One region of the Bradyrhizobium sp. CCGB01 genome, then DNA from elsewhere that is predicted to be linked to it. Evidence: predicted binding sites of a transcription regulator. Region 1 holds the regulator's gene; the other holds the start of a gene.
The links. Region 1 encodes HrcA, which represses chaperone genes, less so after heat shock. Its sites were predicted from a motif close to GTTAGCACTCNCNNNNNGNGAGTGCTAAC; they were not measured.
Positions count from the first base shown of each region.

Region 2: a site for HrcA is predicted at 1,888-1,916, ahead of NLM25_RS28900 (co-chaperone GroES). Genes of this name have one in related genera too.

Region 1 covers NZ_JANADK010000001.1:394,320-409,332, forward strand. The annotation lists gene rsmI (16S rRNA (cytidine(1402)-2'-O)-methyltransferase) at 1-661, opposite strand, end outside; gene NLM25_RS01820 (penicillin-binding protein activator) at 998-2,251, shown strand; gene hemW (radical SAM family heme chaperone HemW) at 2,359-3,513, opposite strand; gene rdgB (RdgB/HAM1 family non-canonical purine NTP pyrophosphatase) at 3,500-4,135, opposite strand; gene rph (ribonuclease PH) at 4,147-4,860, opposite strand; gene hrcA (heat-inducible transcriptional repressor HrcA) at 5,029-6,117, shown strand; gene grpE (nucleotide exchange factor GrpE) at 6,214-6,819, shown strand; gene pncA (bifunctional nicotinamidase/pyrazinamidase) at 6,950-7,672, opposite strand; gene NLM25_RS01855 (hypothetical protein) at 7,818-8,759, opposite strand; gene dnaK (molecular chaperone DnaK) at 9,153-11,054, shown strand; gene dnaJ (molecular chaperone DnaJ) at 11,300-12,427, shown strand; gene NLM25_RS01870 (class I SAM-dependent methyltransferase) at 12,524-13,123, shown strand; gene NLM25_RS01875 (NADPH-dependent FMN reductase) at 13,181-13,759, shown strand; gene pyrF (orotidine-5'-phosphate decarboxylase) at 13,766-14,476, shown strand; gene NLM25_RS01885 (DUF1330 domain-containing protein) at 14,499-14,804, shown strand.
Region 2 covers NZ_JANADK010000001.1:6,190,593-6,205,605, forward strand. The annotation lists gene NLM25_RS28885 (NupC/NupG family nucleoside CNT transporter) at 1-450, shown strand, start outside; gene NLM25_RS28890 (cupin domain-containing protein) at 575-1,114, opposite strand; gene NLM25_RS28895 (usg protein) at 1,293-1,580, opposite strand; gene NLM25_RS28900 (co-chaperone GroES) at 1,960-2,274, shown strand; gene groL (chaperonin GroEL) at 2,320-3,960, shown strand; gene lepB (signal peptidase I) at 4,097-4,855, opposite strand; gene NLM25_RS28915 (slipin family protein) at 5,011-6,162, opposite strand; tRNA gene NLM25_RS28920 (tRNA-Asn) at 6,498-6,563, opposite strand; tRNA gene NLM25_RS28925 (tRNA-Ser) at 6,568-6,638, opposite strand; gene NLM25_RS28930 (LysR family transcriptional regulator) at 6,833-7,666, opposite strand; gene NLM25_RS28935 (cysteine hydrolase family protein) at 7,794-8,387, shown strand; gene NLM25_RS28940 (glutathione binding-like protein) at 8,400-9,038, shown strand; gene NLM25_RS28945 (SDR family NAD(P)-dependent oxidoreductase) at 9,116-9,940, shown strand; gene NLM25_RS28950 (DUF2778 domain-containing protein) at 10,016-11,101, opposite strand; gene NLM25_RS28955 (FecR domain-containing protein) at 11,767-12,291, shown strand; gene NLM25_RS28960 (CHASE2 domain-containing protein) at 12,353-14,242, shown strand; gene NLM25_RS28965 (glycosyltransferase family 39 protein) at 14,433-15,013, opposite strand, start outside.

The DNA of each region.
Region 1 (15,013 bases):
TCAATTCGCGGCAGATCGCGGCCTCGCGCGACCCCATGATCTCGGCGAGCTCGGCCAGCGTATCCTGCACGCGGTTGCCGGAGTCGAACATCACCAGCGTCGCATCGATGCGGGCGAGCTCGGTGAGACGCGACCTGCGCGCAGCGGATTTCGCGGGCAGAAAGCCCTCGAAAAAGAAGCGGTCGGTCGGCAATGCGGCGACCGACAGTGCCGCCAGCACCGAGGACGGGCCGGGCAGCGCGTAGACCGCATGGCCCGCGGCGCAGACCTCGCGCACCAGCTTGAAGCCGGGGTCGGAGATCAGCGGCGTGCCGGCATCCGACACCAGCGCGACCGAGCCGCCTGCCGCAAGCGCCTCCAGGATTTTTGGACGCGCCGCTTCCGCGTTGTGCTCGTGATATTGCTTGAGCTGCGCCGCGATGGCGTAGCGCTCGGTCAGGCGCCGCGTGATGCGGGTGTCCTCGCAGGCGATGATGTCGACGCCGGCGAGCGTCTGAAGCGCGCGCAGCGTGATGTCGCCGAGATTGCCGATGGGGGTCGCGACCAGATACAGACCCGGCGCCGCCTTCGGCGCCGTCAGCCGATGGGCGTCGATGGAGAAACCGCGCGAGGCGGGATCCGTAGTTTCAGGTGTATTTATCGGGGTCGGCTTTGCGCGCATAATGAGACGAACTTAGGCATGATCCCTGGGGCTGGGAACCGGTCCTGCGAAAAAGATCGTGCCTGGGTGAGGGGCGTGGAGACTGGAATGTGATCCATCCGGCATCACATTGCAGAGGGAATGAAGAGTCAGCGCCATATTCGCGGCGGAAACGCCGCCTTGATGCTGGGTGACGGACGGTGGACAGCTAGCCGGACTTGAGGGGCGGTCGCGTTAAGCGAGCATTATCCTTTTGTTTTAGTTAACTATTTGCCGACAATATGCCTGAATCCGCGGGTTCTGATGCGGAAAAGTTGTGTGACCTGCTGAAGACGGCCGGTCAGAAGAAGAGCTGCCATGCTGGGCCCGCGCAATTCCAGGTCTCCCTCTCCCGAGGAGTCTCCCGTTCCGGGGCCCCCGATATCGGGGGCGACGCGGCGGAGCGCGCTCGGCCTGTTGCTCGGTGCGCCCTTGCTGTCGGCCTGCGCCGGCGTGCAGCAGAGCCTCAGCCAGTTTTCCAACCCGTTCAGCAGCTCCTCACCGCCACCGGCTCAGCCGGCAGGCCCGCCGCAACAGGCCACGACCGCCGGCAGCGGCGGGGTGAAGGTTGCCGTGATCCTGCCGCTCTCGGCGGCCGGCAATGCCGGCCTCGCCGCGCAGTCGATGCGCAACGCCGCCGAGATGGCGCTGGCCGAGTTCCAGAATCCCAACATCCAGCTCCTGATCAAGGACGACAACGGCAGCCCGCAGGGCGCGCAACAGGGCGCGCAGCAGGCGGTCGACGAAGGTGCCGAGATCATCCTGGGGCCGTTGTTCGCGCAATCGGTGCCGGCGGTGGCGCAGGTCGCCCGCACGCGCGGCATCTCGGTGATCGCGTTCTCGACCGATTCCAGCATTGCCGGCCGCGGCGTCTATCTGCTGAGCTTCCTGCCGGAATCCGACGTCAACCGCATCGTCGAATATTCCGCCAGCATCGGAAAGCGCTCCGTCGCCGTGCTCGTGCCCGACAATGCCTATGGCAATGTGGTCGAGGCCGCGGTGAAGGCGGCGGTGCCGCGCCGCGGCGGCCGCATCGTCGCGTTCGAGAAATACGGCGCCGATCGCGCCACGCCGGCACGGACCGTGGCGCAGCAGCTCGGCAGCGCGGATGCGCTGTTCATTGCCGATGACGGCGATGCCGTGGTTGCGGTCGCCGATGCGATGACTGCCGCGGGCGCGAATCTGCGCAACATCCAGCTGCTCGGCACCGGCCTGTGGGACAGTCCGCGCGTTTATGCGAGCCAGAACCTGCAAGGCGGTCTCTACGCCGCGCCGGACCCGGCCGGCTTCCGCGCCTTCTCCGGCCGCTACCGCACCAAATACGGCGCCGAGCCGATCCGTACCGCGACGCTGGCCTATGACGCGGTCGCGCTCGTCGCCGCGCTCGCGCGTACGCAGGGCACCACGCGCTTTTCGCCCGACGTGCTCACCAATCCTTCGGGCTTTGCCGGCATCGACGGCCTGTTCCGCTTCCGCGCGGACGGCACCAACGAGCGCGGGCTCGCGGTCATGAAGGTGACGACCGGCGGCGGTGTTGCGGTCGCGGGCTCGCCGAAGAGTTTTGGGGCGTAACACGCTGCCGTAGGGTGGGTTAGCGAAGCGTAACCCACCAAGTGCGTTCCGCGTACGCGGAAACATGGTGGGTTACGCCTTCGGCTAACCCACCCTACGAGACCTCGCTACGCTGCCAGATCCGCAACCACCGCATCCAGCACGGGGAATCCGCTGCTCGTCACGCGCAGCCGACCTGTCGCATCGACGGTGATCGCGCCTTCCTCGCGCAGCAGCGCGATGCGGCCGGGATCGAGCGGGCGGCCGGAGAGCGCCTTGTAGCGTTCGGGGTCGATGCCCTCGGCGAGCCGCAACCCCATCAGCAAGAATTCGTCGGCGCGCTCTTCGCTGTTGAGAAGATCGTCGGTGACGACGCCATGGCCGTTGGTCTCGACCCGCATCAGCCAGGCTTCGGGGCGCTTCTCGGTGGCGGTGGCGTGCCTGATACCGTCGATGTCGAGGCGGCCATGCGCGCCGGGGCCGATGCCGGCATATTCGTCGCCGCGCCAGTAGACCAGATTGTGCCGGCACTCGGCGCCGCGCCGCGCGTGATTTGAAATCTCGTAGGCGGGCAGGCCGAGCTTGTCGCAGGTCTCCTGCGTGACGTCGTAGAGCGCGCGCGCGACGGCTTCGTCCGGCGTCTTCAATTTGCCGGCCTGGTGCAGGCCGAAGAACGGCGTGCCTTCCTCGATCGTCAGTTGATAGAGCGACAGATGCTCGGCGGCTTCGTCGATTGCGAGACGCAGCTCGTCGGCCCACATCGCCGGCGTCTGGTCGGGACGGGCATAAATCAGGTCGAACGAATAACGGTCGAACGAGCGGCGTGCGATCGCGACGGCGTCGAGCGCCTCGCGCGCGCTGTGCATGCGGCCAAGCGCCTTCAGCGAGGCATCGTCCAGCGCCTGCACGCCGAGCGAGACGCGATTGACGCCGGCGGCGCGATAGCCGGCAAAGCGCGTGGCCTCGACACTGGTCGGGTTCGCCTCCAGGGTCACCTCGACGTCGCTGGCAACGGTCCAGTGCTTGCCGATCGCATCGAGCACCGCGCCGACGGTTGCGGGCTGCATCAGTGACGGCGTGCCGCCACCGAGGAAGATCGATGTGACCTCGCGGCCGGGCGAACGCTGCGCGGTCGTTGCGATCTCGCGGGCGAAGGCGGACGCAAAGCGCGCCTCGTCAATCGCGGCGTGGCGGACATGGCTGTTGAAGTCGCAATAGGGGCACTTCGACAGGCAGAACGGCCAGTGCACGTAGACGCCAAAGGCTTCCTTAGCGCGGCTCAAGGCAGATCTCCGCCAGTTTCACGAAGGCGCGGGCGCGGTGCGACAGGGCGAGGCCGAGCGGCGGCAGGCCGTGCTTCTCGATGCTGGTCATCTCGCCGAAGGTGCGGTTGTGACCGTCGGGCAGGAACATCGGATCATAACCGAAGCCGGCGGTACCGCGCGGCGGCCAGACCAAGGTGCCGTCGACGTGCGCCTCGACCTCCTCGAGATGATCGTCGGGCCAGGCGACACAGAGCGCGGAGACGAAATGCGCGGTGCGCTTCTCCGGCGCGGTCGCGCCGCGCTCCTGCAACAGGCGCTCGATCTGCGCCATCGCCGCGGCAAAATCCTTGTTCGGACCGGCCCAGCGCGCGCTGTAGATGCCGGGCGCGCCGTCGAGCGCGTCGACCACGATGCCGGAATCATCGGCGAAAGACGGGAGCCTGGTCGCCTGCGCCGCCGCGATCGCCTTGATCGCGGCGTTGCTGCGGAAGTCGTTGCCGGTCTCTTCGGGCTCGGGGAGGCCGAGCTCACCGGCCGACACCGCCTCGATGCCGTAGGGCGCGAGCAGCTCCTTCATCTCGGCGAGCTTGCCGGGATTGTGGGTCGCGATGACGAGCTTTCCGGTGATTCGGCGGTGCATGGGTCTATTGACTACGCGACAGCCAGTTTCTGCAAGTCCACGAGACGCGCGACGCCCTTGCGCGCCAGCGCCATCAGCGCCAGGAACTCGTCCTGCGTGAACGGCTCGCGTTCCGCGGTGCCCTGCACCTCGATGATGCGGCCATCGCCCGTCATGACGAAATTGGCGTCGGTCTGGGCTTCCGAATCCTCGGCATAGTCGAGGTCGAGCACGGGCGTGCCGTTGTAGATGCCGCAGGAGATCGCGGCGACGTTGTCGCGCATCACGTTGGCCTTGATCATGTTGCGCGCCTTCATCCAGTTGATGCAATCGGCGAGCGCGACCCAGGCGCCGGTGATCGAGGCCGTACGCGTGCCGCCGTCGGCCTGGAGCACGTCGCAATCGACCGTGATCTGGCGCTCACCGAGCGCTTCGAGATCGACGATGGTGCGAAGCGAGCGGCCGATCAGGCGCTGGATCTCGACGGTGCGGCCGCTTTGCTTGCCGGCGGAGGCCTCGCGGCGGGTGCGTTCTGAGGTCGCGCGCGGCAGCATGCCGTACTCGGCGGTGACCCAGCCGCGGCCCTGGCCCTTCAGCCACGGCGGCAGGCGGTCTTCCAGCGTGGCGGTGACCAGCACATGGGTGTCGCCGAATTTCACGAGGCAGGAGCCTTCCGCATATTTGACCACGCCGCGCTCCAGCGTCACGGGGCGCAATTCGTCGGGCGCACGGCGGCTTGGCCGCATGGGAAATCCTCCAAAACTCTCGGAAAAGGGCTGTTCGCGGTGCTTGTAGGTGGGGTGAGTCGGGAGGACAAGGCTTTTTCACCCCCGGTTTTCCACCCCGCAAACGCCACGCTTGTCAGAACGGCCCGGGATGGACAAATTATGAGCGTCTGACAGGAGTTACCGTCTGTGGCCCATCACGATCCGATCCATCTGATCGCGCCGCGCGCAGGCCTCGCCCAGCTCAACGAGCGTTCCCGCGACATCTTTCGTCAAATTGTCGAAAGCTATCTCGCGACCGGCGAGCCGGTCGGCTCGCGCAATATCGCGCGCCTGATCGCCATGCCGTTGTCGCCGGCCTCGGTCCGCAATGTGATGGCCGATCTGGAACAGCTCGGCCTGATCTATGCCCCGCACACCTCCGCAGGCCGGCTGCCGACGGAACTCGGCCTGCGCTTCTTCGTCGATGCCCTGATGCAGGTCGGCGACCTCAACGAGGCCGAGCGGCAGTCGATCCAGAGCCAGCTTGCCACCGTCGGCCACGCGCAATCGGTCGAGGCGGCGCTGGATCAGGCGTTGACGCGGCTGTCGGGGCTCACCCGCGCAGCAGCGGTCGTGCTGACGCCGAAATCCAATGCGCGGCTGAAGCACATCGAATTCGTCCGCCTGGAACCGGAAAAGGCGCTGGTGATCCTGGTCGGCGAGGACGGCCAGGTCGAAAACCGCGTGCTGGCGCTGCCGCCCGGGGTTCCCTCCTCGGCGCTCACCGAAGCCGGTAATTTCCTCAATGCGCGGATCCGCGGCCGCACGCTGGCCGAGGCGCGGCTCGAGCTCGAAACCGCGCTCGGCGAAGCCCGTGCCGAGCTCGACCAGCTGACGCAGAAAGTGATTTCGGCCGGTATTGCGAGCTGGTCCGGCGGCGAGAACGAAGACCGCCAGCTCATCGTTCGTGGCCACGCCAATCTGCTCGAGGATCTGCACGCGCTGGAGGATCTGGAACGGGTTCGCCTGCTGTTCGACGATCTCGAGACCAAGCGCGGCGTCATCGACCTTCTGGGACGCGCCGAGACCGCCGAGGGCGTGCGGATCTTCATCGGCAGCGAGAACAAACTGTTTTCGCTGTCCGGCTCCTCCACGATCATCTCACCCTATCGGGATGCCGCCGGCCATATCGTCGGCGTTTTGGGCGTGATCGGGCCGACCCGGCTGAATTATGCCCGCGTGATCCCGACCGTGGACTACGCCGCCCGCATCGTCAGCCGCCTTTTGGGGGGGTGACCGGCGTTTCCTCCGATCACGGGCGCTTGATTTTCGCAAGCTTAGGCACGATATCCGGGCCAACAATCCCTTGAGATGAGTTTGAGAAGAGAGCCGATGACCGATCGAGACCGGCAGCCCGACGACACGACCCCGCCGACCGGGGAGCCCGTGGTGTCAAAGCCCTACATCATGCCCGACGATCCCGAGCCGGGCTCGGTCGAGCTGTTGCAGAAGGAAGCCGCCGAGGCGCGCGACCGCATGCTGCGGACGCTGGCCGAAATGGAGAATCTGCGCAAGCGCACCGCCAAGGAGGTCGCCGACTCCAAGCTCTACGGCGTCACCGGCTTTGCCCGCGACGTGCTCGACATCGCCGACAATCTCCAGCGCGCGCTCGATGCTGTTCCGGCCGAAGCCCGTGCCGCGGCCGATCCCGGCCTGACCTCGCTGATCGAGGGCGTCGAGCTCACCGAGCGCTCGCTGCTCAACGCGCTGGAAAAGCACGGCGTGAAGAAGTTCGATCCGCAGGGCCAGAAGTTCGACCCGAACTTCCAGCAGGCGATGTACGAGGTGCCGGATGCGTCGGTGCCTGCGGGCACCGTCGTGCAGGTCATGCAGGCCGGCTACACCATCGGCGAGCGCGTGCTGCGCCCGGCGCTGGTCGGTGTCGCCAAGGGTGGCGCAAAGGCGGCCGCCGCCGCCAACAGCAACGAGTCGAACTGATCCTCATCCTGAGGAGCGCGCTCGCGCGCGTCTCGAAGGATGAGGGCCCGGCTCTCTCAGCTCGGCCTTCATCCTTCGAGACGGCGCTGACGCGCCTCCTCACCATGAGGGGCTGGCGGATGCGTGTGTCCTACGCGCTCACCGCGATGTCACCCGACTGAATCCGCTTCACGCCGGCCTTGGCCATATCGGCCCAGGCCTTCGCCAGTGAGCCCTGCGTGTCGATGCCGCGGCAGGCGTCCTCCACCACATAGACCTCGAAGCCCGCCTTGCGCGCGTCGAGCGCGGTCCAGGCGACGCAGAAATCCGTCGCCAATCCCACAACGAAGACGCGCTTGATCTTGCGGCCCTTCAGGTAACCGGCGAGGCCCGTCGAAGTCTTGCCGTCGGCTTCGAGGAAGGCCGAATAGCTGTCGACGTCCTTGTGAAAGCCCTTGCGGATGATGAGCTCGGCATGCGGGATCGCAAGGTCCTTCGACAGCGCGGCGCCGTCGGTGCCCTGCACGCAATGGTCGGGCCACAGCACCTGCTTGCCGTAAGGCAGATCGACGGTCTCGAACGGCTTCTTGCCGGAATGCACCGAAGCGAACGAGACGTGGCCCGGCGTGTGCCAGTCCTGCGTCATCACCACGTTCGCGAACGCTTTCGAGATCTTGTTGATGACGGGCACCACCTGCTCGCCTTCCTTCACGGCGAGGCTGCCGCCGGGCAGGAAGCAGTTTTGCACGTCGATCACAAGCAGCGCGGATGCATCGTCCGGCTTGATCGATGCGGCTGCAAAGAGCGCGGTTGGAGCGAGGGTTGCGAGCGCCGTCGTCCCAAGCGCCGTCAAAATCTGTCGCCGATCCAGCATCGTTCGCCTCCCCTTGTGAGCCAATGGAGACGAAGCCTAGTTCCGCGCGCGAGCGAACAGAAGCCCGAAAATGCAGCCAGGTCTGGTGAGTGCTTGGGCTCTCTTGGTCGTCCCAGCTTCGCCGGGACGACACCGAGTGTGCCGCCTACCCCTTCGGCTGGATGCCGTCGCGCACGGCGCGGAAGCGGGTGAAGGCGGCCGACCACTGGTCGCGCGGGGCGCTGGCGATGATGCGCAAGGAGGTGCCGCCGCTCGAGAAGCGGATCCACTGCACCACGGTCACCGGGGTCTTGTCCTTGCCGCTGACGCCGTCGATCCGGGTCTCGAAACCCTGCTGGCCGTTGATGCGGATCGGCTCGGACATGGTGACGCGGGACTCGCGCACGCCGGGGATCTGCAGCGCGGCCTCCTGGGCGAAGCGGGCGCGGTCGTCGGCCTGCTGCGGGGTGGCGCCGATCAGGCCGAGGATCATGAACGGCTTCGATTCATAGCCCGAGCTCTCGTTGCCGTCGGCCAGGATGATGCTGGCGCCCGGCGCCAGCGTGCGGATGTCCTTGAAGTCGGCGAGATCGGTGATCTTGAACGGCATCAGCCCGATCTGCTCTTCGGCCGAGACCTGCTTGCGGGTGGTGGCGCTGGCAAACATCTGCCGCACCGCCTCGTCGGTGTAGATCCTGGTCGCGTTCTCCGGGATCTGCACGGCGACATAGCCGGAGAAGCCGGCGCCCGGCACGATCATCGAATAGCGCTTCACCGGGGTATCGCCGGCCTTGCCGCTTTCCGTGGTGTAATAGGCCAGACCCGCGGGGGTCTCGATCTTGTCCTGCTTGACGCCGGCGGTGCCGGCGGGATTGGAATTGAAGGCGCTCACGACCTCGCCATAGGCCGCCGGCGGCAGCTCGGTGATCAGCACCTTGACGCTGCCGTCCTCGCTCTCGAAGCCCGGAAAGGTCTTGGCCGTGCTCAGCCCGACCAGCGGCACCATGCCGAGGCGCAAGCCGGGCGGGAAAACGGCGTCGGCGGCAAGCGCCGGAAGCGCTGTTGCGGCGAGGAGGGCGAGCGCGGCGAGGGGGCGGATCAGCTTCATGGGCACTCTGATTGGTTCACATTGAGGCCGTTCGATGGTCGGCCATCGGGCCGCTTTGTCGCGCGAAGCCGCCCCAAAGGCGGTTATCCGGCCGCCCGCCTTTTAGCGGGTTTGGCCTTCCGGCAACAGGGCGGGACGGACCGCCGTGGCGGGGCCGGCGACAACCGAACCTGTTAATAATTCCTCACCCGCAAGGGCGGTTGAGCCCGGATATGATCTTCCAAAACCCAATGTTTTCACGGCCGAAACTTGCGTTCGGTCCTTGCAGCCCCCTCCCCCCCTCCTATATGACCCCCAATCATCGCAATATCGCGGATGTTTGATCTTAGGGGGTTTGGATCGGGTGCCTTCTGGGCCCAACCAACCTGCCGCAAAAACAAGGATATCAGGACCATGGGAAAGGTCATTGGGATCGACCTCGGCACCACGAATTCGTGCGTCGCCGTGATGGATGGCAAGAACGCCAAAGTCATCGAGAATTCCGAAGGCATGCGCACGACGCCTTCGATCGTCGCCGTGACGGACGACGGTGAGCGCCTCGTCGGCCAGCCGGCCAAGCGCCAGGCCGTCACCAATCCCGAGCGCACCTTCTTCGCAGTGAAGCGCCTCATCGGCCGCCGCTACGACGACCCGATGGTCGAGAAGGACAAGAAGCTCGTTCCGTACAAGATCGTGAAGGCTTCCAACGGCGACGCCTGGGTCGAGGCCGACGGCCAGACCTACTCGCCCTCGCAGGTGTCTGCGTTCATCTTGCAGAAGATGAAGGAGACCGCGGAAGCCCATCTCGGCCAGAAGGTCGACCAGGCCGTCATCACCGTTCCCGCCTACTTCAACGACGCCCAGCGCCAGGCGACCAAGGATGCCGGCAAGATCGCGGGCCTTGAAGTGCTGCGCATCATCAACGAGCCGACCGCGGCCGCGCTCGCCTATGGTCTGGACAAGACCAAGACCGGCACGATCGCCGTGTACGATCTCGGCGGCGGCACGTTCGATATCTCCATTCTCGAAATCGGCGACGGCGTGTTCGAGGTGAAGTCGACCAACGGCGACACCTTCCTCGGCGGCGAAGACTTCGACATGCGCCTCGTGGGTTATCTGGCCGACGAGTTCCAGAAGGAGCAGGGCATCAACCTGCGCAACGACAAGCTCGCGTTGCAGCGCCTGAAGGAAGCCGCTGAAAAGGCCAAGATCGAGCTGTCGTCGACGACGCAGACCGAAATCAACCTGCCCTTCATCACCGCGGACCAGACCGGCCCGAAGCATCTGACGATGAAGCTCACCCGCGCCAAGTTCGAGGCGCTGGTCGACGACCTCGTCCAGAAGACCGTCGAGCCCTGCCGCAAGGCGTTGAAGGACGCCGGCGTCACCGCCGGTGAGATCGGCGAAGTCGTTCTGGTCGGCGGCATGTCGCGCATGCCGAAGGTCCAGGAAGTCGTGAAGCAGCTGTTCGGCAAGGAGCCGCACAAGGGCGTCAACCCGGACGAAGTCGTGGCGATCGGTGCCGCGATCCAGGCCGGCGTGCTCCAGGGCGACGTCAAGGACGTGCTGCTGCTCGACGTGACCCCGCTGTCGCTGGGCATCGAGACGCTGGGCGGCGTGTTCACCCGCATCATCGACCGCAACACCACGATCCCGACCAAGAAGAGCCAGGTGTTCTCGACCGCCGAGGACAACCAGAACGCGGTCACCATCCGCGTCTTCCAGGGCGAGCGTGAGATGGCGGCCGACAACAAGATGCTCGGCCAGTTCGACCTGATGGGCATTCCGCCGGCCCCGCGTGGCATGCCGCAGATCGAGGTGACCTTCGACATCGACGCCAACGGCATCGTCAACGTCTCGGCCAAGGACAAGGCCACGGCCAAGGAGCAGCAGATCCGCATCCAGGCCTCCGGCGGCCTGTCGGAAGCCGACATCGAGAAGATGGTCAAGGACGCCGAGGCCAATGCCGAGGCGGACAAGAAGCGCCGCGAGGCCGTCACTGCCAAGAACGAGGCGGATGGCTTGGTGCACTCCACCGAGAAGGCCCTGGCCGAGCACGGTTCGAAGGTCGCCGAGACCGAGCGCCGCGCCATCGAGGATGCCGTCAGCGACCTCAAGGAAGCGCTGAAGGGCGACGATGCCGAGGCGATCAAGGCCAAGACCCAGACGCTGGCGCAGGCTTCGATGAAGCTCGGCGAGGCCATGTACAAGCAGCAGGCCGAAGCCGACGCCAAGAAGGACGCGGCCAAGGACGACGTCGTCGACGCGGAGTTCACCGAAGTCGACGACGACAAGAACAACAAGAAGTCCGCCTGAACCCCAAGAGGGTGATGATGCGGACGGCTTGGACCCCACACGCTCAGTCAGCCTCCCCCTTCAAGGGGGAGGTCTTCGTGTCGGGCTCGACGGGCAAGGCGCCCGTTACGATCGATCAATTCCCTATGGTTATGCTCAACGCCGCTTCGCTGCCCTCTGCCGCAGGGCAGAAGGCTGCTTATATCGTCGCGTGGCGACGTTGTTTCGCCCCGACTTGAATCGCGATTGGATAGACCGAGCCCGCCATGTCCACCAAGCGCTGCTATTACGAAACCCTGGAAGTCGAACGCTCTGCCGACGATTCCGTGCTGAAATCGTCCTTCCGCAAGCTTGCGATGAAATTCCACCCGGACCGCAATCCCGGCGACGACACCAGCGAAGTCAAGTTCAAGGAAATCAACGAGGCCTACGAAGTCCTCAAGGACAAGGACAAGCGCGCGGCCTATGACCGTTTCGGCCATGCGGCCTTCGAGCAGGGCGGTCCCGGCGGCGGCGCCGGGTTCGGCGCGGGCTTCGCCTCCTCCTTCTCCGACATCTTCGAGGACCTGTTCGGCATGGCCGGACAGCGCGGCCGCGGCGGCCGCGAGCGCGGCGCCGACCTGCGCTACAACATGGAAATCACGCTCGAGGAAGCCTTTGGCGGCAAGACCGCGCAGATCGAGATTCCGGTCTCGGTCACCTGCGAGGCCTGCTCGGGCATCGGCGCCAAGGCCGGCACCAAGCCGAAGACCTGCTCGACCTGCGGCGGCGCCGGCCGCATGCGGCAGTCACAGGGCTTCTTCACGCTGGAGCGCACCTGCCCGGGCTGTCAGGGCCGTGGCCAGACGATCGAGGATGCCTGCCCGTCCTGCTCCGGCCAGGGCCGGGTCACCCGCGAGCGGAATCTGTCGGTCAACATTCCCCCGGGCGTCGAGGACGGCACAAGGATCAGGCTCGCCGGCGAAGGCGAGGCCGGGGTCCGCGGCGGCCCGCCCGGCGACCTCTACATTTTCCTGTCGCTGGCCCAGCACCAGCTCTTCCAGCGCGACGGCGCCGATCTGCATTGCCGGGTGCCGATCTCGATGGTGACGGCCGCCCTCGGCGGCGAATTCGAGGTGCCGACCATCGACAGCGGCAAAACCAAGGTGAAGGTGCCGGCCGGAACCCAGTCGGGCCGCCGTTTCCGCATTGCAGCAAAAGGCATGCCGGTGCTGCGCTCGCGCCAGATGGGCGACATGTATGTCCAGGTCGCGGTCGAGACCCCGCAGAATCTCACCAAGAAACAGCAGGAATTGCTGGCCGAGTTCGAGAAGCTCTCCTCGGGCAATACCCAGCCGGAGTCCGTCGGCTTCTTCGCCAAGGTCAAGGATCTGTTCAGTAATCGGGCGAGCTGACTCGTCTTGACCGTATCGTCTTCGGCCTATACCTGTTTATGACCATTTTCTGACACGCCGCGGTCTCGCGGTCCCGCGGTCCAGTCCGGTCCTGACATGCCATTGCCATCGTCCGCGCGTGCGTTGAAGAAGCCTCGTCTCGATGACGAGGTGCGTTTTCTCCGATCATGGATCGAAAAGCCCCTGCACATGGGCGCGGTGATGCCGTCGGGCAAGCTGCTGGCCCGGACCATGGCGCATTACGTCGATATCGACTCGGACGCACCAGTGGTCGAGCTCGGTCCCGGCACCGGCGCCATCACCTCGGCCCTGGTCGAGCGCGGCGTCGACCAGAAGCGCCTCGTCCTCGTCGAATATAATCCCGGCTTCTGCGCGCTGCTGCGCGATCGCTATCCGCAGGCCAAGGTGGTGCAGGGCGATGCCTATCGCCTGCGCGACACGCTCTGGAACGTGTTGAGCGCGCCCGCTTCCGCGGTCGTCTCCGGCCTGCCGCTCGTGACGAAACCGATGCTGACGCGGCTGCGGCTGATCCGCGACGCCTTCACGGCGCTGGCGCCGGGCGCGCCCTTCGTCCAGTTCACCTATGCGGTGGTCCCGCCGATCCCGAAATCGCTGCCCGGCGTGTCCACAGAGGCTTCGGAACGGATCTGGATGAACCTTCCGCCGGCCCGCGTCTGGGTGTATCGCAAGGACTAATTCCGCCGGCATCACCCTTTGCGCGGCGGGCTCGTTTCGCCGAACGCATGGAAGCGGATGTCCGCACCCAAAATCCTGGTCATTCCCGGCTCGCTGCGCACCGGCTCGCACAATGCGAAGCTGGCGGCGGTCGCCGCCCATGAATTCGCCCTGGCCGGCGTCGACGTCACCCGCGTCTCGCTCGCCGATTTTCCGCTGCCGATCTATGACGGCGATCTCCAGGCCAAATCAGGCGTGCCGAAGCACGCGATCAATCTCAAGCGCATGATCGGCACGCATCACGGCGTGCTGTTCGTCTCGCCCGAATACAACGCCTCCGTGCCGCCGCTGCTGAAGAACGCGATCGACTGGGTCAGCCGCGTGCAGGATCCGCACGAGGCGCGCGGCGATGTTTTCCGCGGCCGTGCCTTCGCGCTCGCCGGCGCATCGCAGAGCCGCCTCGGCGCCGCCCGTGCACTGCAGGCGTTGCGGCTGATCTTGACCTCCTGCCACGCCAATGTGATTGCCAGCCAGCTCACGCTCGCCTTTGCCGACCAGGCCTATGACGATATGGACAAGCTCAAGAACGAAGGCGACATCGCCGCGTTGAAGGAGCTGGTGCGGCAGTTGATCGACATTTCCCAACGCATGATGTGAGGTGACATGACGCCAGCCGAGATCGCCCCGAAGGACCGCCTGATCGTTGCGCTCGATCTGCCCAGCGTCGACGCCGCGGAGGCGATGATCGCAAGGCTCGGCGACAGCGTCACCTTCTACAAGATCGGCTATCAGCTCGCTTATGCCGGCGGCCTGCCGCTGATCGGCAAGCTCGCCGACAAGGGCAAGAAGGTGTTTGCCGACCTCAAGATGCACGACATCGGCAACACGGTGACGCGCGGTGTCGAGAGTGTCGCCAGGCTGGGCGCGACGTTCCTCACCGTGCACGCCTATCCGCAGACCATGAAGGGCGCCGTCGAAGGCCGCGGCAGCGCGAGCCTGAAGATCCTCGCCGTCACGGTGCTGACGTCCTACAACGACGACGATTTGCACGCGGCCGGCTACCGGCTCAGCGTCTCCGAGCTCGTCGAAGCGCGCGCGCAGCAGGCGCAGGTGCTCGGCGTCGACGGGCTGGTGTCATCGCCCGAAGAGGTCGGCGCCTTGCGCAAGATCGTCGGTCGCCAGATGAGCCTCGTCACTCCCGGCATCCGGCCGGCGGGCGCGGCGAGCGGCGATCAGAAACGCATCATGACGCCGGGCCGTGCGATCACTGCCGGCGCCGATTATCTCGTCGTCGGGCGGCCGGTGGTGGAAGCTGCCGATCCGAAGGCTGTCGCCGAGGCCATCCAGGTCGAGATCGCGCAAGCGCTCGGCTGAACAACAAACCAGGAGAAGAAGAATGGCAGCAAAGGGCTATTGGATCGGACGCGTCGATGTGTCCAATGACGAGGGCTACAAGCCCTATGCGGTCGCCAATCTCGCGATCTTCAAGAAATTCGGCGCCCGCTACGTCGTTCGCGGCGGCCGCTTCACCACGGTCGAAGGCCAGAGCCGCACGCGCAACGTCGTGATCGAATTTCCCGACTACGAGACCGCGATCGCCTGCTACAACTCGCCGGAATACCAGGCCAACATCAAGGTGCGCCAGCCGCACTCCATCGCCGACCTCATCATCATCGAGGGCTATGACGGCCCGCAGCCCTGAAGACGGATTGTCACGAAAGCATATCCCGGTTTGACGCGAGCATATCCGGCTCTCGCGGACAGAACGCGCATAGGATGATCGTGCGCGATCGGGATATCGCCTCGACGGCCTCATTCGATCGAACGAGTGAGGCCGTTCGCAGCTGAGATGAAGACCTCATTGGGTCCACCAGCTTGTCGTATTCTTTTGTCCCCAAATGGGGATTGCTG
Region 2 (15,013 bases), 5.8 Mb from region 1:
ATCGTCGCTATGCTGCTGGTGCTGGTGGCGCTGGTCTATCTCGTCAACGCCATGCTGGGCCTGCTGCCCGATATCGGCGGCGCCGCGATCTCGTTGCAGCGCCTGCTCGGCCTCGTGATGGCGCCGGTGTGCTGGCTGATGGGGCTGCCCTGGGACCAGGCCGTGACGGCCGGCAGCCTGATGGGCACCAAGACCGTGCTCAACGAGCTGATCGCCTATGTCGACTTCTCGAAGCTGTCGTCCGACGCGCTCGATCCGCGCTCGCGCCTGATCATGCTCTACGCGATGTGCGGCTTCGCCAATTTCGCCAGCCTCGGCATCATGATCGGCGGCCTGGGTGTGATGGCGCCGGGGCGCCGCGAGGAGATCAACGCGCTCGGATTGAAGTCGATCGTGTCGGGGACGCTGACGACGTGCCTGATGGGGGCGGTGGTGGGGGTGTTGGCGTAGCGACGGTCCCGTAGCCCGGATGAGCGCAGCGATATTCGGGACCAGCTTCGCCGCGGAGAGACTTTCCCGGATATCGCTGCGCTCATCCGGGCTACGAAGCACCCCGTCATTGCGAGCGGAGCAACTACGCCTTCAGCTCCACCGTCTTGAACTCCGCCGGCAAAATCACCTCCAGCAGCTCGACGTCATCCGAGTAATCCAAAATCATGTGCTTGATTTTCGGCGGCTGGGTCCAGGCGCTACCTTCCTTCATCAGCGTTTCGCCCTGGCCATCCATGTAGGTCTTCACCCAGCCCTTGAGCACGTAGACCATCTGGAATTCGACGTCGTGGAAGTGCAGCTTCGACACTTCGGCGGGATCGCAGGGGCCTTGCAGGCGGATGACGTGCGCTTGCGCGAGGCCGTGACTGGCTTCGGCAATGCCGAGGTCGCGGTACTTGGCGTAGGCGCGCAGGCCGTCGGCCTTGAAATCTTCCTCGCGGTGATGGCTGATGGCGATGCGCTGTCTGGGACGTGCGGGCTTTTTCGCGGAGGACTTGGCAGGCGTCGTGTGCGCCTTCGCCTTGACGGCCTTGCGCGCGGATGATCTCGCGGGAGCCTTGGCTCCGCTCCGCTTCTTCACCGCGGCCTGGGCTGCGCTGCGCGATTTTGCTTTCTTGGCCATGGGCCGCCTCCCGTTGTTGTTATGGGCGGAGGCTAGCACAGAATGCGAAATTGTAGGGTGGATTAGCCGAAGGCGTAATCCACCACTTCTCTTTCGACGCGTGGAGAGCAAAGAGGTGGATTACGCCGGCGACCGCGCTTCGCGCAGCCGCCGGCTAATCCACCCTACGCATCCCCTCTCAATGCAGCCGGAACACGCCGTCCACCGCGCGCAGCTCGGCCGGCCTGATCAGCTTGGAATGCGCCACGGTCACCGAATGGAGCGGACCGTCGAGCCTCTCCTGCCAGAACGCCAGGAAATCCTTCAGCGCCGGAAATTTTGGAAACATGTCGTAGTTCTGCCAGACGTAAGTCTGGAGCAGCGAGGGATGATCCGGCATCCGATAGAGAATTTGCGCGGTCGTCAGCCCGTAACCCAAAAGCTGTTTCCGGAAGTCCTCGGAAACGCCCCCACTCCGCAAGCCCATGCCAACCTCCTTTGCAGGAGCGCATTCAAGGGGCGGCTAGTCGGTGTGCGCCTTTACGAGCCACCCGGTACTGATGCGCTCACATGAGAGAAATGTGACGCAAACTGACAACCCATCTCAAGCCCAAAAGTTTAACAAGCTGTTGAAATTCAATGCTTTAGCAGCAGACATGGCTCCGTGCTAATACGGTCCCGGCGCCGGTTAACGATGGTTAGGAGATTCTGGCAGGGAGGCCTTCTGAGCGCCAAATTTTCTGCTAGAAGCCCTTGCCCCCGCAAAATTCCTGTCCTATTTCAACCTCGCCTGTGCTAGCACTCGCGGGCATCGATTGCTAACAATCTGAAAATCATCAACTCGTGCAAATGCTTAGGAGAGCTGCATGAAATTCCGTCCGCTTCACGACCGCGTCGTGGTCAAGCGTATCGACGCAGAAGAGAAGACCGCCGGCGGCATCATCATCCCCGACACTGCCAAGGAAAAGCCCTCCCAGGGTGAAGTCGTCGCCGTCGGCCCGGGTGGCCGCGACGAAGCCGGCAAGCTGATCCCGATCGACCTGAAGGTCGGCGACCGTGTGCTGTTCGGCAAGTGGTCGGGCACCGAGGTCAAGATCGACAACGTCGATCTGCTGATCATGAAGGAAAGCGACATCATGGGCGTCCTCGACGTCCCCGCTTCCAAGAAGAAGGCGGCCTAAGAGCCCCTCTCTCCCTCCAGTCAAACACCTCAAGGAAAATTTCAGATGGCAGCCAAAGAAGTCAAATTCTCGGTTGAAGCGCGCGACAAGATGCTGCGCGGCGTCGACGTTCTCGCCAACGCGGTGAAGGTCACGCTCGGTCCGAAGGGCCGCAACGTCGTGCTCGACAAGTCGTTCGGCGCTCCCCGCATCACCAAGGACGGCGTCACCGTCGCCAAGGAGATCGAGCTCGACGACAAGTTCGAGAACATGGGCGCCCAGATGGTGCGCGAAGTCGCCTCCAAGTCCGCTGACGCGGCCGGCGACGGCACCACCACCGCCACCGTGCTCGCCCAGGCGATCGTGAAGGAAGGCGCCAAGTCGGTCGCCGCCGGCATGAACCCGATGGACCTCAAGCGCGGTATCGACCTCGCGGTCGAAGCCGTCGTTGCGGACCTCCAAAAGAACTCCAAGAAGGTCACCTCGAACGACGAGATCGCCCAGGTCGGCACCATCTCGGCCAACGGTGACGCGGAGATCGGCAAGTTCCTCGCCGACGCCATGAAGAAGGTCGGCAACGAGGGTGTCATCACCGTCGAGGAAGCCAAGTCGCTCGAGACCGAGCTCGACGTCGTCGAGGGCATGCAGTTCGACCGCGGCTACATCTCGCCCTACTTCGTCACCAACGCCGACAAGATGCGCGTTGAAATGGACGACGCCTACATCCTCATCAACGAGAAGAAGCTCTCCTCGCTGAACGAGCTGCTCCCGCTGCTCGAGGCCGTGGTGCAGACCGGCAAGCCGCTGGTCATCGTCGCCGAGGACGTCGAAGGCGAAGCCCTCGCCACCCTGGTCGTGAACCGCCTCCGTGGCGGCCTGAAGGTCGCGGCCGTCAAGGCTCCGGGCTTCGGCGATCGCCGCAAGGCCATGCTGCAGGACATCGCGATCCTGACCGGCGGCCAGGCGATCTCGGAAGATCTCGGCATCAAGCTCGAGAACGTCACGCTCAACATGCTCGGTCGCGCCAAGAAGGTGATGATCGACAAGGAGAACACCACGATCGTCAACGGCGCCGGCAAGAAGGCCGACATCGAGGCGCGCGTGGCCCAGATCAAGGCGCAGATCGAGGAGACCACCTCGGACTACGACCGTGAGAAGCTCCAGGAGCGTCTTGCCAAGCTCGCGGGCGGCGTCGCGGTGATCCGCGTCGGCGGCGCGACCGAGGTCGAGGTGAAGGAGCGCAAGGATCGCGTTGATGACGCGATGCATGCGACCCGCGCGGCTGTCGAGGAAGGCATCGTCCCGGGCGGCGGCGTCGCCCTGCTCCGTGCTTCCGAGCAGCTCAAGGGCCTGCGCACCAAGAACGACGACCAGAAGACCGGCGTCGAGATCGTGCGCAAGGCGCTGTCGGCTCCCGCTCGCCAGATCGCGATCAACGCCGGTGAAGACGGCTCGGTGATCGTCGGCAAGGTGCTGGAGAACAAGGCGTACGCCTACGGCTTCGACTCCCAGACCGGCGAATACGCCGACCTCGTCAAGAAGGGCATCATCGACCCGACCAAGGTGGTCCGTACCGCGATCCAGAACGCAGCCTCGGTTGCGGCCCTGCTGATCACCACGGAAGCCATGGTCGCCGAGCTGCCCAAGAAGGGCGGCGCCGGTCCGGCGATGCCCCCCGGCGGCGGCATGGGCGGCATGGACTTCTAAGGTCCAACCACCTCAAGACCTACGAAACCCCGGCAGCGATGCCGGGGTTTTTGTTTGGGCACGCTCTATCCCCAGTCCTTCCGGGGCGCGCCCTCTTGGGCGCGAGCCCGGAATGACGGGTGGAGAGACTAAAGCCTCACCGCACCTTCCCCATCCGCTCGAAGCGCGGCTCGCCGTCATCGTCGAGCGACCAGATGATCCGCGTCACTCGGCCTACGAGATTGTCCATGGGGATGAAGCCGATCGTCGCCATCACGCGGCTGTCGGTGGAGTTGTCGCGATTGTCGCCGAGCACGAAGAAGTGGCCCGGCGGGACCGTGTAGACGTTGGTGTTGTCGTAATAGCCGTTCTCGATGCAGTCGTAGGTGGTGTAGGACGGGCCGTGGGGCCTACTGTTCGGCAGCGTCTCAAGCCAGCTTTTGGCCTTCGCGTCGTCGGTGCCGCAGGCGGCTTCGCCGTCCACCTCTTTCAGCGGCACGCGATTCACCGGCTTGTCGTTGAGGACAAGTTGCCCCTGCCGCATCTGGATGCGGTCGCCGGGCAGTCCGACCACGCGCTTGACGTAATCGACCGATGTGTCCTTGGGCGTCCGGAATACCACGACGTCCCCACGCTCGGGCTCCGCGGCGAAGACGCGGTGCGTGATCAGCGAGGATGCGAACGGAAACGAATAGGGTCCGTATCCATAAGCGAACTTCGAGGCGAAGACATAGTCGCCGATCATCAGCGTCGGTGCCATCGAACCCGAAGGGATGTTGAACGGCTGGTACAGGAAGAAGCGAAACAGGAACGGCGGCGACCACAGCACCGGGATCAACAGGATCAGGACGACGATCGCCTTCCATTCCCGCGATTGCGCCTTCGACGGCCGGATGGTTTGCGAGAGAGCGGTCATGCGCCTGCCTTGATCGAGACTGTTCGCGAGATTACGCAACCGTCGCGCGCCTGCAATCCCGCTCAGTTATCTTGGTCGCACCGGCACGCTCACGCGTTCACGCCAAATGAACACGACAGACATGTGAAGGGCCGCCCGTGGGCGGCCCTTCCGCTTCATGCGCTCTCGGGCGCCTTCAGGCGCACGAGCCGGGTCAGGAGAGCATCGAGGCCCTCGCCGTTGCCGGCGTGAAGATCGATGCGGCCGACCTTCTCGACCAGCCGCTCCAGCGACTCCAGCTCCTTGAGCCGCAGCAGCAGAGGGTTCTCCTCCATCAGGCGTGCGGTGTTCAGGAGCGAACGCGTCGCCGCGGTCTCCTCCTGCCGGCGGATCAGGTTCGCCTTGGCGACCCGCTCCGCCTCGACCACCTTGTTCACCAGTTCCCGGATCTCGCCGGGCAGGATCACATCCTTGACGCCGAGCTCGGTCACCTCCACGCCGGACTCCGCGACGCGTGCCCGCACATAGTCGCGCAGCTCCGCGTCCAGCGCCGCCTTCGCGGACAGCACCTCGTCCAGCGTCCGACCGGCGACCGCTTCGCGGATCGCGAACTGCACCAGCCGGTACAGCCACGCATCCACGTCGGGCACGGTCGCCACCGTCCGCTCGGGATCGACCACCCGGCGGAACGCCGTCAGCGTCACCCGCAGCGCGATGCGATCCCTGGTCAGCATCTCCTGCGCAGTGATCTCGACCGCCTGGGGCCGCAGGTCGAGGCGCTTCACCTCGATCTTGCGGCCGACGGTCCAGAAAGCGTGCCGGCCGGGCGCGAGCCGCTGCACCAGCCGGCCCTCGACATAGAGCAGGCCGGCCTCGTGGTTCTCGACCACCGTCTCGCTCACGACGGTCGAGCGGCTCCGCTCGATCATGGTCAGGTGCCGCGCATCGACCCGGGGATCGCTGGACACATCGATGCGCTCGACATCGATGCGGGTCGCGACCTTCCAGTAGACGCGGATCTGCCAGGGCGTCATCAGATGCACGGGCCGGCCGTCGAGGCTGACGATGGCGACCTCGTCCGCCTTGGTCTCGACCGCCTCGAACAGCTCGGCGGCGAGATCAGGCCGCGCGGCCTTCAGCACCGCGTAGCGATCCGCGGGGAATTCGGTCCCCACGACGTTGTACACGGTGGCCGTCAACTCGTTGCGCAGATCGAACAGGCGATGCCGCCCAGGCGCGAGCACACGCTCAAGCTGGCCGTTTCGCGTGAGTAGCGCGCGCTCACCGTCCTTCACGGTGACCGTGGTCGTCAGCAAGTGCCAGGTCATGACACGCCTCCATCGTTTGCGCCCGGCCGGATGCCGGACAACAGGTTTCGTTTGCAAAGGACGTGAGGACGCGGACGACGCTTCCTGAAAAATCGGCGGGCCGTGGCTTGAGCTTGCACGATGACGGGCGCACGCGCGCGATCGCCCGACACGCGTCGGGCGTTCGCACGAAGCCACCCGGCATCAGCGCAAGCGGTATCCACCGCGGCACGGAGCCGGTTTCACAGTGTCGTTGTTCGGTCGGAAGCCTTTTTGGGCAAAACGGCCGGACGGCGACTGAAGCGCGCGTCCGGTCCTCGTCAGAGGTATCAGCTTTTCAGGCTGAAACGGAGCGCTGGAGCGGGATTCGAACCCGCGTCACGATGAGTAACAGTCATCTGCTCTACCAAACTGAGCTATCCTTTGTGCAAGAGACCGGAATCGAACCGATGCCTTCGGGTGTTCAAGCCCGACGCTCTCCATGAGCTACGTCCTGCGTTTCTGCTTCATTCGGCGGAACACGAAACCGCAGAGCGGCCCGCGCCAGTCGGGATCTCAGAGAGCCCGAACCCATGGCCTAGCGAAGGAGCGGGCTAATAGACGAAGCACGTTCGGGTTGCAAGAGGGGAGTGCAAGATTTTTTCGTCACGCGCCTTTCGCTGTGACGCGATCGTCACACCGCAGCAACGCCTCAACTGCGCGACATGTCCTGAAAACACGCCCTCACCCAGTCGATCGTCACGCGCGTTGCGGCGTCGCGCTTGAGGTGATTTTGCACGAGCAGCCAGACGTCGCGCCGTTTCGGCAGCAGCGTCGCGCGCAGGCGACGATCGCCGAGCAGATCCGCGCAAACATACTCCGGCAGCACGCCTGCGGCCTGATACGAGAGGATCAGGCTGCGGATGACGCGAACGTTGTCGGTGACGCAGCGCGAGCGGGCTTGCTTCGTGCGCAGGAATTGCATCTCGGGAATGGCACCGAGTTCGTCCGGATAGGCGCACAGCATCGGCTCGGCGTCCCTCGCAACAGGCTCGAAATAGTAGATGCGGGTCTCACCGAGCTTTGAGATCGCGAAGTCGCCCTTGTCGGGCTTGCGCAGCCGGATGGCGAGGTCGGCTTCCCAGCGCGAGAACTTGACGTTCTCGCTCGAGGTGAGGAATTGCAGCGTCAGGCCGGGATTGGCGCGCAGGAAATTGCTCGCGCGCGGCGACAGCACCTCCTCGGCGACCGTGTTGGTGGAGGCGATGCGCAGGCGTCCCACCGGACCTGCCAGACTCTCGCCGACGCGGCCGATCTCGGCGGCATGCGCCGCCATCGCCTCGACATGCGCCAGCACCGCTTCGCATTGCCGTGTCGGCTTGCGGACGCCGTCGGCGGCCTCGAACAGACGCAGGCCGAGCGCACGCTCGATGCGCGACAGCCTGCGCCCGACCGTCGTCTCGTCGATGCGCAGCCGCGCGCTGGCGCCGGCGTAAGTGCCCTCGTCCCTGACGGCAGCGATGATGCGCAGATCGTCCCAGTTCATCGCTCGAGGTTATATCGGCCGGGCGCAGCCTGCAATATCGCAGCCACCAGCTGCAATATCCCTGCATATCGGCAGGTGCTCATGGGGCTATGCTCGTCGTGCCTTTTGCCCCGGAGATTTCCAGACCATGACGACCGCAAAGACCCTGCTGCAGCTTGCCGGTGCCGACCTCAACCCGCCGCGACTTGGCAACGCCGCACTGGTGCTGATCGACATCCAGAACGAATATCTCACAGGCCCCCTCGCCTTGCCCGACGCCAGGCCCGCGATCGCGCGGGCAGCTGCGCTGCTGGCGCGGGCCCGAGAGAGCGGAGCCGCGATCATCCATATCGCCCACCGCGGCAAGGCGGGCAGTCTGTTCGATCGCGCCGCCGAGCGGGGCGCCATTGTCGCTGAGCTCACGCCCCGTGCCGGCGAGCTGGTGATCGAAAAAGAGCTGCCCAATGCGTTTGCCGGCACCGATCTCAAGGCGCGCCTTGACGCGACCGACCGCAAGAACATCGTGCTGGCCGGCTTCATGACACATATGTGCGTCAGCTCCACGGCGCGCGCCGCGCTCGACCTCGGCTTTCGCACGACGATCGACGCCGATTCCTGCGCCACGCGCGACCTGCCCGACGGACGCGGCGGCACGCTGGACGCCCGGGCCATCCACGAGGTTGCGCTCGCCGAGCTATCCGACCGCTTCGCGATCATCGCGCGCGGCGATGCGCTGACATAGCGGGGCAACGCGATGCTGCAGCTCTATTTCTCGCCGATGGCCTGCTCGCTTGCGAGCCGCATCGCGCTGATGGAAGCCGGCCTCGATGCGCGCTATCATCTGGTGCATCTCGCGACCAAGACAGTCGCGGACGACGACAGCGATTTTCGCGGCATTTCGTCGAAGAGCGCTGTGCCGGTCCTCGTGCTGGACAACGGCGAGCGGCTGACGGAAAGCGCAGCGGTGCTGCAATACATCGCCGACCTGAAGCCCGAGCGCGGCCTTGCGCCGCCGCCCGGCGATCCCGATCGCTACCGCCTGCAGGAATGGCTGAGCTTCATCGGCACCGAGATCCACAAGGCCTTCCTGTTTCCGACCTTCTGGTACAAGGACGATGCCTCGCTCGCCAAACCGCGCGCAAGGATCGCACAGACGTTGTCGGTGCCAGCAGCGCATCTGACGGACCGTGAATTCCTCGTGGGCCAACGCTTCACCGTTGCGGACGCACATCTCGCCTGGGCTTTGCTGCTGCTCCGTGCCGCAGGTGTCGACGTCGCGCAATGGCCGTCGCTCGCTTCCTATCTCGAACGCATGCAGGCGCGCCCCACAGTGAGAGAAGCGATCGCGACCGAGATGGCGCTGCGCAAGGCCATGGCCGCAAGCGCGGCATGAAGGGATCACTGGTACAGGTGATGCCGAATGGGTTAGATCTTGTGACCGACTGAACTTTCAAAAACGGGAACAAGATCATGACATCGCATGACACGGCGAAGCTTCTGGCAGGCAAGGTTGCGCTGGTGACGGGCGCGGGGCGCGGGCTCGGCCGCGCCTTTGCGGAGAAGCTCGCCGCGCTCGGTGCCGATGTCGCCATCCACGGCATGCGCGAGAACGGGCCGGCGGAATATGGCGAGGGCACCACCCTCACCGCGGTGGCCGCGGAGATCGGCCAGCAGTTCGGTGTGCGCAGCCAGCGCGTGCTCGGCGATCTCACCAGGGGTGAGGACATCGCGCGCGTGATTGCGGAGACGGAAGCCGCGCTCGGCCCGATCGACATTCTCGTGCACAATGCCGGCGGCGATATCGCAGCCGCCGGCGGCAAACCCGACCCGAACGACGCGGTGCACATCAAGGAGGCCGATGTGCGCGCGGTGCTGGAGCGCAATCTGCTCTCGACCATCCTGACCTGCCAGGCGGTCGCAAAAGGCATGATGGAACGCAAGCGCGGCCGCATCGTCACGCTCGGCTCGGTCGCCGCCTTCAAGGGGCGCACCCAGGGCTCGATCTATGCGGTGTCGAAGGCCGGCGTCACCCACTACACGCGATGCCTGGCCGACCAGCTCCGCCCCTACGACATCGCCGTCAACTGCATCGCGCCCGGCGATACCCGCACCGGCCGCTTCCTCGGCACCCGCGCGGTGGACCCGGACCGGATGGTCGAGACCGGCACGCTCGACCGCATCGCGACCGTCGACGAGGTCGCCCGCGTCGTCGAATTCTTCGCAGGTCCCATGGGCGCCTTCGTCTCCGGCCAGGTGCTGCGGATCGACGGCGGCGGCCAGTGCTGGCCGGGCTGAAAACGCGCGAGCGAGGCACAAAAAGAAAAGGGCCGCTGCAAGCGGCCCTTTTGCATTATCCAGGATGAGCTGAGATCACTCGACCCGCGCCAGCACGGCGAGCTTGCGGATGCCCTTGTTGCGGTAGGCGTCGAGGAACGCGTAGTAGTCCTTGAACGACACGCAGCCGTTGGAATCGCCGTTCGGGCCGAGCATGAAGGTGTGGGCGAGCAGGCCGTCGCGGCCGTAGATCGCGCTCTCGCCGCCGATCGGGGTCAAGCGTAGCGCCGGCACGCCGTGGAACAGCGCCTCGCGCGGCTTCAGCGTATAGATATGCGGCGGCGTCACCCCGCGCATGCGGACCCGCGAGGAACGCGGATCGTCGAGATTGGAGCCGAGGCCGGAATGCGCCTCGAGCTTGGTGCCGTCGGGCAGGTAAACCGTCTTGGCGGTGATGTCATAGACCGCGGTGTCGCGTTCATAGGGCGCCGAACCGCCGAGCATCGGGTTCTGCTCCTTCGGCGCGATCGACGCGGTCACGCTGGCATCGGCGGAGGCGTAAGCGAGCAGCCCGCCGGACGGCTCACGCTTGCCCCAGAGCTTTTCGACCATCGACTGGCGCGGTCCGGTGATCGACATCACCGCGGCCTTGGCGCGATCGGCAAACGATTTTGGCTTTGCTTCGGGCGCCGGCACGATCTCGGCCGGATCGGCCGAGGCCAGCTGCACCGGCGCGTCGGCGCCGCGCTTGCCCCTGGCAGCATCCGCAACCTTCTCAGTGACCTTCGCCGCGGCAGGCTTCAGCACTTCCGCGACCTTCGCGATCACGCCTTGCTTCGGCGCGTCCTTGGCCACAGCAACCTGGGCTGCGGGTGCAGCGCTCGCCGCATTGGACGCCACGCCCTGCGTCGCAGCCGCGGCAAAGCGCTCGTTGAACATCTCGCGGGAGATCGGAGCGGCGACCTGCAACCGGTCGGGCAACAACGCAAAGGTTTCGTTGATGGCCTCGCCGGCCTCGCGCAGCGCCACCCTGGGCGCTCGCTTGATCACGGGCTCGTCGTAGCCAATGCTGCCGACGGTCGGATAGACGCTGGCGCCGAACACGTTGCTGTAGATGGTCCAGCCGGCGCCGATCACGGCGCAGCCGATCGCCGCGGCGCCAAGCCAATTGGTCGCAGTCATTTTCCGGGAAGGCTTCCGATATGAATTCTTGGACTTCCGTGCCGCGTTACTCTGCGCAGCGATACTCGTACTCATTCGCCTTGCGTCCAGGACGGTGTCACTCAGTCCCCCTTCGAAGTGCCGCTGGTCACGATCCGGGACCAGCATCTCGCAGGAGGTCGGAGCGTCATTAAGGCGACTTTTAGTTAAATGCGGATTAAGTTCGGGCGGATATGGGGCGGCGCGTTCACGCTGTCCCATTTCGAGAAAAAAGTCCGCAGAACTACGGACTTAGGCGGGTCTGTTAACTATAATTCTCGGCCGGATCGGAGCGGTCAGCGGACCTCACCGGCCGCCTTCCTAAACGCATCCAACCAAGTCCTTTTCGTGGTCATCAAATCGGCCCGACCATAGCGCCGGAGCGTTGCGCGGGGCTGGTGCGCGCAGGCCCTCCTTCCTCTCCCGCCACGCGCGCGTGTCGGCAGAACGGCGGAAGCAACTCGCCCATCGCGCATGGAGCGCTGACACCGCACGGCGCCGTGACTGAAAGTTGATCGCGCCCGTCTGGAAATGGCCGTGCCGAGAAAATAGCTGCAACCTCGGCACTTTTCAGCAGCCTCTGCGCGTGATACGGTACCGTATCAACATCGCCTTGAACTGTGCCGAGCACGCAAACGGAGGCTGGCATGAGAGGGTTCGCGCGCACAGGGTTTTTCGCCCTGGCGGGGTCGCTTCTGTTGATTGGATCTGCGACTGCGCAGCCTGCCACCAATGCGGGCTGCACGGCATCGCCATCGGCGGCCGGCACGCAGACCTGGCGCTGCGACAACGGCATCACCATCGTTGCGGAAAACGGCGCCAGATTTGAACTTAAGGACGCCAACCGCGACGGACATATAGACTCCGTGGAGTTGAGCAGCAAAGCGCTGCTGGTCGAGGTCCCCAGAAAGCCCGGCGGCAATCCCTTCAAGGTGCTGACGCCGCAGGCGATCGCCGCCGTGCGCGGGACGAAATGGGCGGTCGACGTCGCCGATGCAAAGACTTCGGTGTTCGTCGCCGACGGCCGCGTCGGCGTGACCCGCAGGAGCCGCGGGCGCGGCGTCGTTTTAGGTCCCGGCGAAGGCGTCGACGTGGAAGCGACCGGCCCTCTGAGCGTCAAGCAGTGGGGCAAGCCGCGCATCGACGCGCTGATGGCACGCCTCGGACAATGAGGCCGGGTCGATAAGGCTCAGCCAATGAGATTTGGACACAGGAAGATTGCAGACCGACCGCATGAGTAGCCGACGCGTTCAGATCCTGGTGGCACTCGTCCTCACCGCGCTGTGGGGCGCGGGCATCTATGCCGGCCACGCCAACGGTCATCTGCGCTTTCTCGATCGGCTCGAGGCGACGCTGACGGATTGGCGGACGCAAGTCCGCGGCGTGAAGGCTGCGCCCGATCTCGTCACCATCGTCGCGATCGACGACACCGTGGTGAAGCGCGGCGGCACCTATCCGCTGCCGCGCGCCGATCTCGCCCGCGTGGTCGACACCATCGTGCAGTTCAAGCCGAAAGTCGTCGCGATCGACCTGCTTCTGGTCGACCGCAGCGCCGCGATCGGCGACGCCACGCTGGCCAACACGCTCGCCACCGGTCCCATGGTGCTCGCCGCCGCGGCGATCTTCCCGTCTGCAAGCGAGACCGTGGAGCCGAGCAGCCAGGGCCCCCTCGCCGTTCTCCCGCAGGCCGAGCGCTTCCTGCTGCCGCTGCCGGCGTTCGCCGATCACGCCGAGGTCGGCGTCGTCAACGTCGCGACGGGACAATCGGGCTCGCCGCTCGCGGTGCCGATGCTGTTCCGGACGCGCGACAAGGTCGAGCTGTCATTTCCCCTGCGCGTTGCGACGCGCGCGCTCGACAAGCCGCTGACGATCGCGCCGGATCATCTCATGCTCGGCGACCGCGCGGTGCCGACCGACACTGACTTCGCGCTGCCGATCACCTATTACGGCCCGCGCCGCACCATCCGCACTGTCAGCGCCCAGAGCATCTTCGACGGCACGCTCAATCGCGCGGCGATCGAGAACCGGATCGTGGTGATCGGCGCTTCGGTCGCCGGCGGCGGCGACTTCTATCCGACGCCGTTCGATTCCCTGATGCCGGGAGTCGAGGTGGTCTCGACCGCAATCACCCATCTGGTCGCCGGCGACGGCATCGTGCGCGACCGCAAGGTCCACATCGCCGACGCGCTCACCGCAATCCTGCTGCCGATGCTGCTGGTGGGCCTGCTCGCCTGGCGGCGCAGCGCGCTCGGCATCACAGCGGCAGCCGCGGCGATGATTGCCTGGGCCGGCCTCAACCTGTTCGCGTTCACGCACGGCGTCTGGCTGAACGCCGCGACCACGCTCGCCGCAGCCGTGCCGCCGGTGGTAGTCTTTGCCGGCGTGCAATTGTGGGCGGGAGGCCGCCGCACGCAATATTTTGCCGCCAAGAGCCGGTCGCTCGCGCAATTCCAGGCGCCGGCCGTGCAGGAGTGGCTGGCGCGTGATCCGAATTTCCTGTCGAAACCGGTCCGGCAAGACGCCGCCGTCGTCTTCATCGATCTCTCGGGCTTCACGGCGCTGAGCGAACGGATCGATCCGGACGAGCTGCAGGACATTCTGAAGGCGTTCCACGTGCTGATCGACAAGACCGCGGTCGATTGCGGCGGCATGATCACCAGTTTTCTCGGCGACGGCGCGATGATCCTGTTCGGCCTGCCAAGTGCGATGCCCGACGATGCGGCGCGCGCGCTGAAATGTTCGATCGACCTGCACCGCGGCGCCGAGCGTTGGATCGCGTCACTGCCATCAGCGATCGGCGGCTGTCTCGGTTTCAAGATCGGAGCGCATTTCGGCCCGATCGTCGCCTCCCGTCTCGGCGAGAGCCACCAGCACATCACGGCAAACGGCGACACCGTCAACGTCGCCAGCCGGCTGATGGAGGTCGCCGCCCAGAACGATGCGCGGCTCGCACTGACCGATACGCTGCTGGATGCGGCCGACTTCCACGGCGCGCCCGACGGCGTTCTGTCAGGCCCCCTGCTCACGCAGGTCCGCGGCCGCTCCGGCGTCGTGACCGTGTGGTTCTGGCGCGATCAGGATGGGCCGGGCCAGGCGGCGACCAGGGCCGAGGTGATCGGCTAATAACCACCGCTGTTGCCCAACACACTGCTGTCGTCCCCGCGCACGCGGGGACCCATACCGCGTGATCTATCGATGAGCGCGGTGCCTGTACCGCGCGAAGACCTGCTCACGACCAGTCCTCGTCAAACCACTCCCTGGCGGTATGGGTCCCTGCGTTCGCAGGGACGACAGTAGAGGAAGGGACGCCGGGCTACCGCGCTTCCGGCGGCGGCGAGCGATCGAGCACGTCGCCCTTGGGGCCTTCGAGCAGATCGATGCCGTAGGTCTCGACCACGAGCGGGCCGCGCTTGCGCTGCAATTGCGCGACCTGTGTCACGCTGCCGAAGAGATCCTCGAGAGCCGGACGGCCGTCCGAGCGCAGCTCGTCGACATAGATCAGCTTGCCGGCAAGCAGCTTTGGATCGGGCTCGGGCATGTTGACCCAGCGAATGCGCTGGTTCTGCTGCAGCACGCAGGTGCCGCGCGGCAGGTAAAACGAGAGCCAGCCGGTCGTGCCGTAATCCGGCGCGAGCACGCAGCTCGCGCCATTGCGCGCGCGCACGGCTTCGATTTCGGCGGCGAGCTCGCGCCAGCCGACGCCAACGCTGCGCACGGTCGCATCGCGGCGATGGCCCGACAGCCAGCCGGTGTTGGCCTGCACGATCAGCGCGGCAAACATCACGATGCCGGTGGGCGCCGCCCAGCGCAGACAAAAATCGACCAGGCGGCGTGCGCGCGGCTGCCACTGCACGAGATTGGCGGCGGCGGCCGCGGCAACGATGAAGGGCGGAT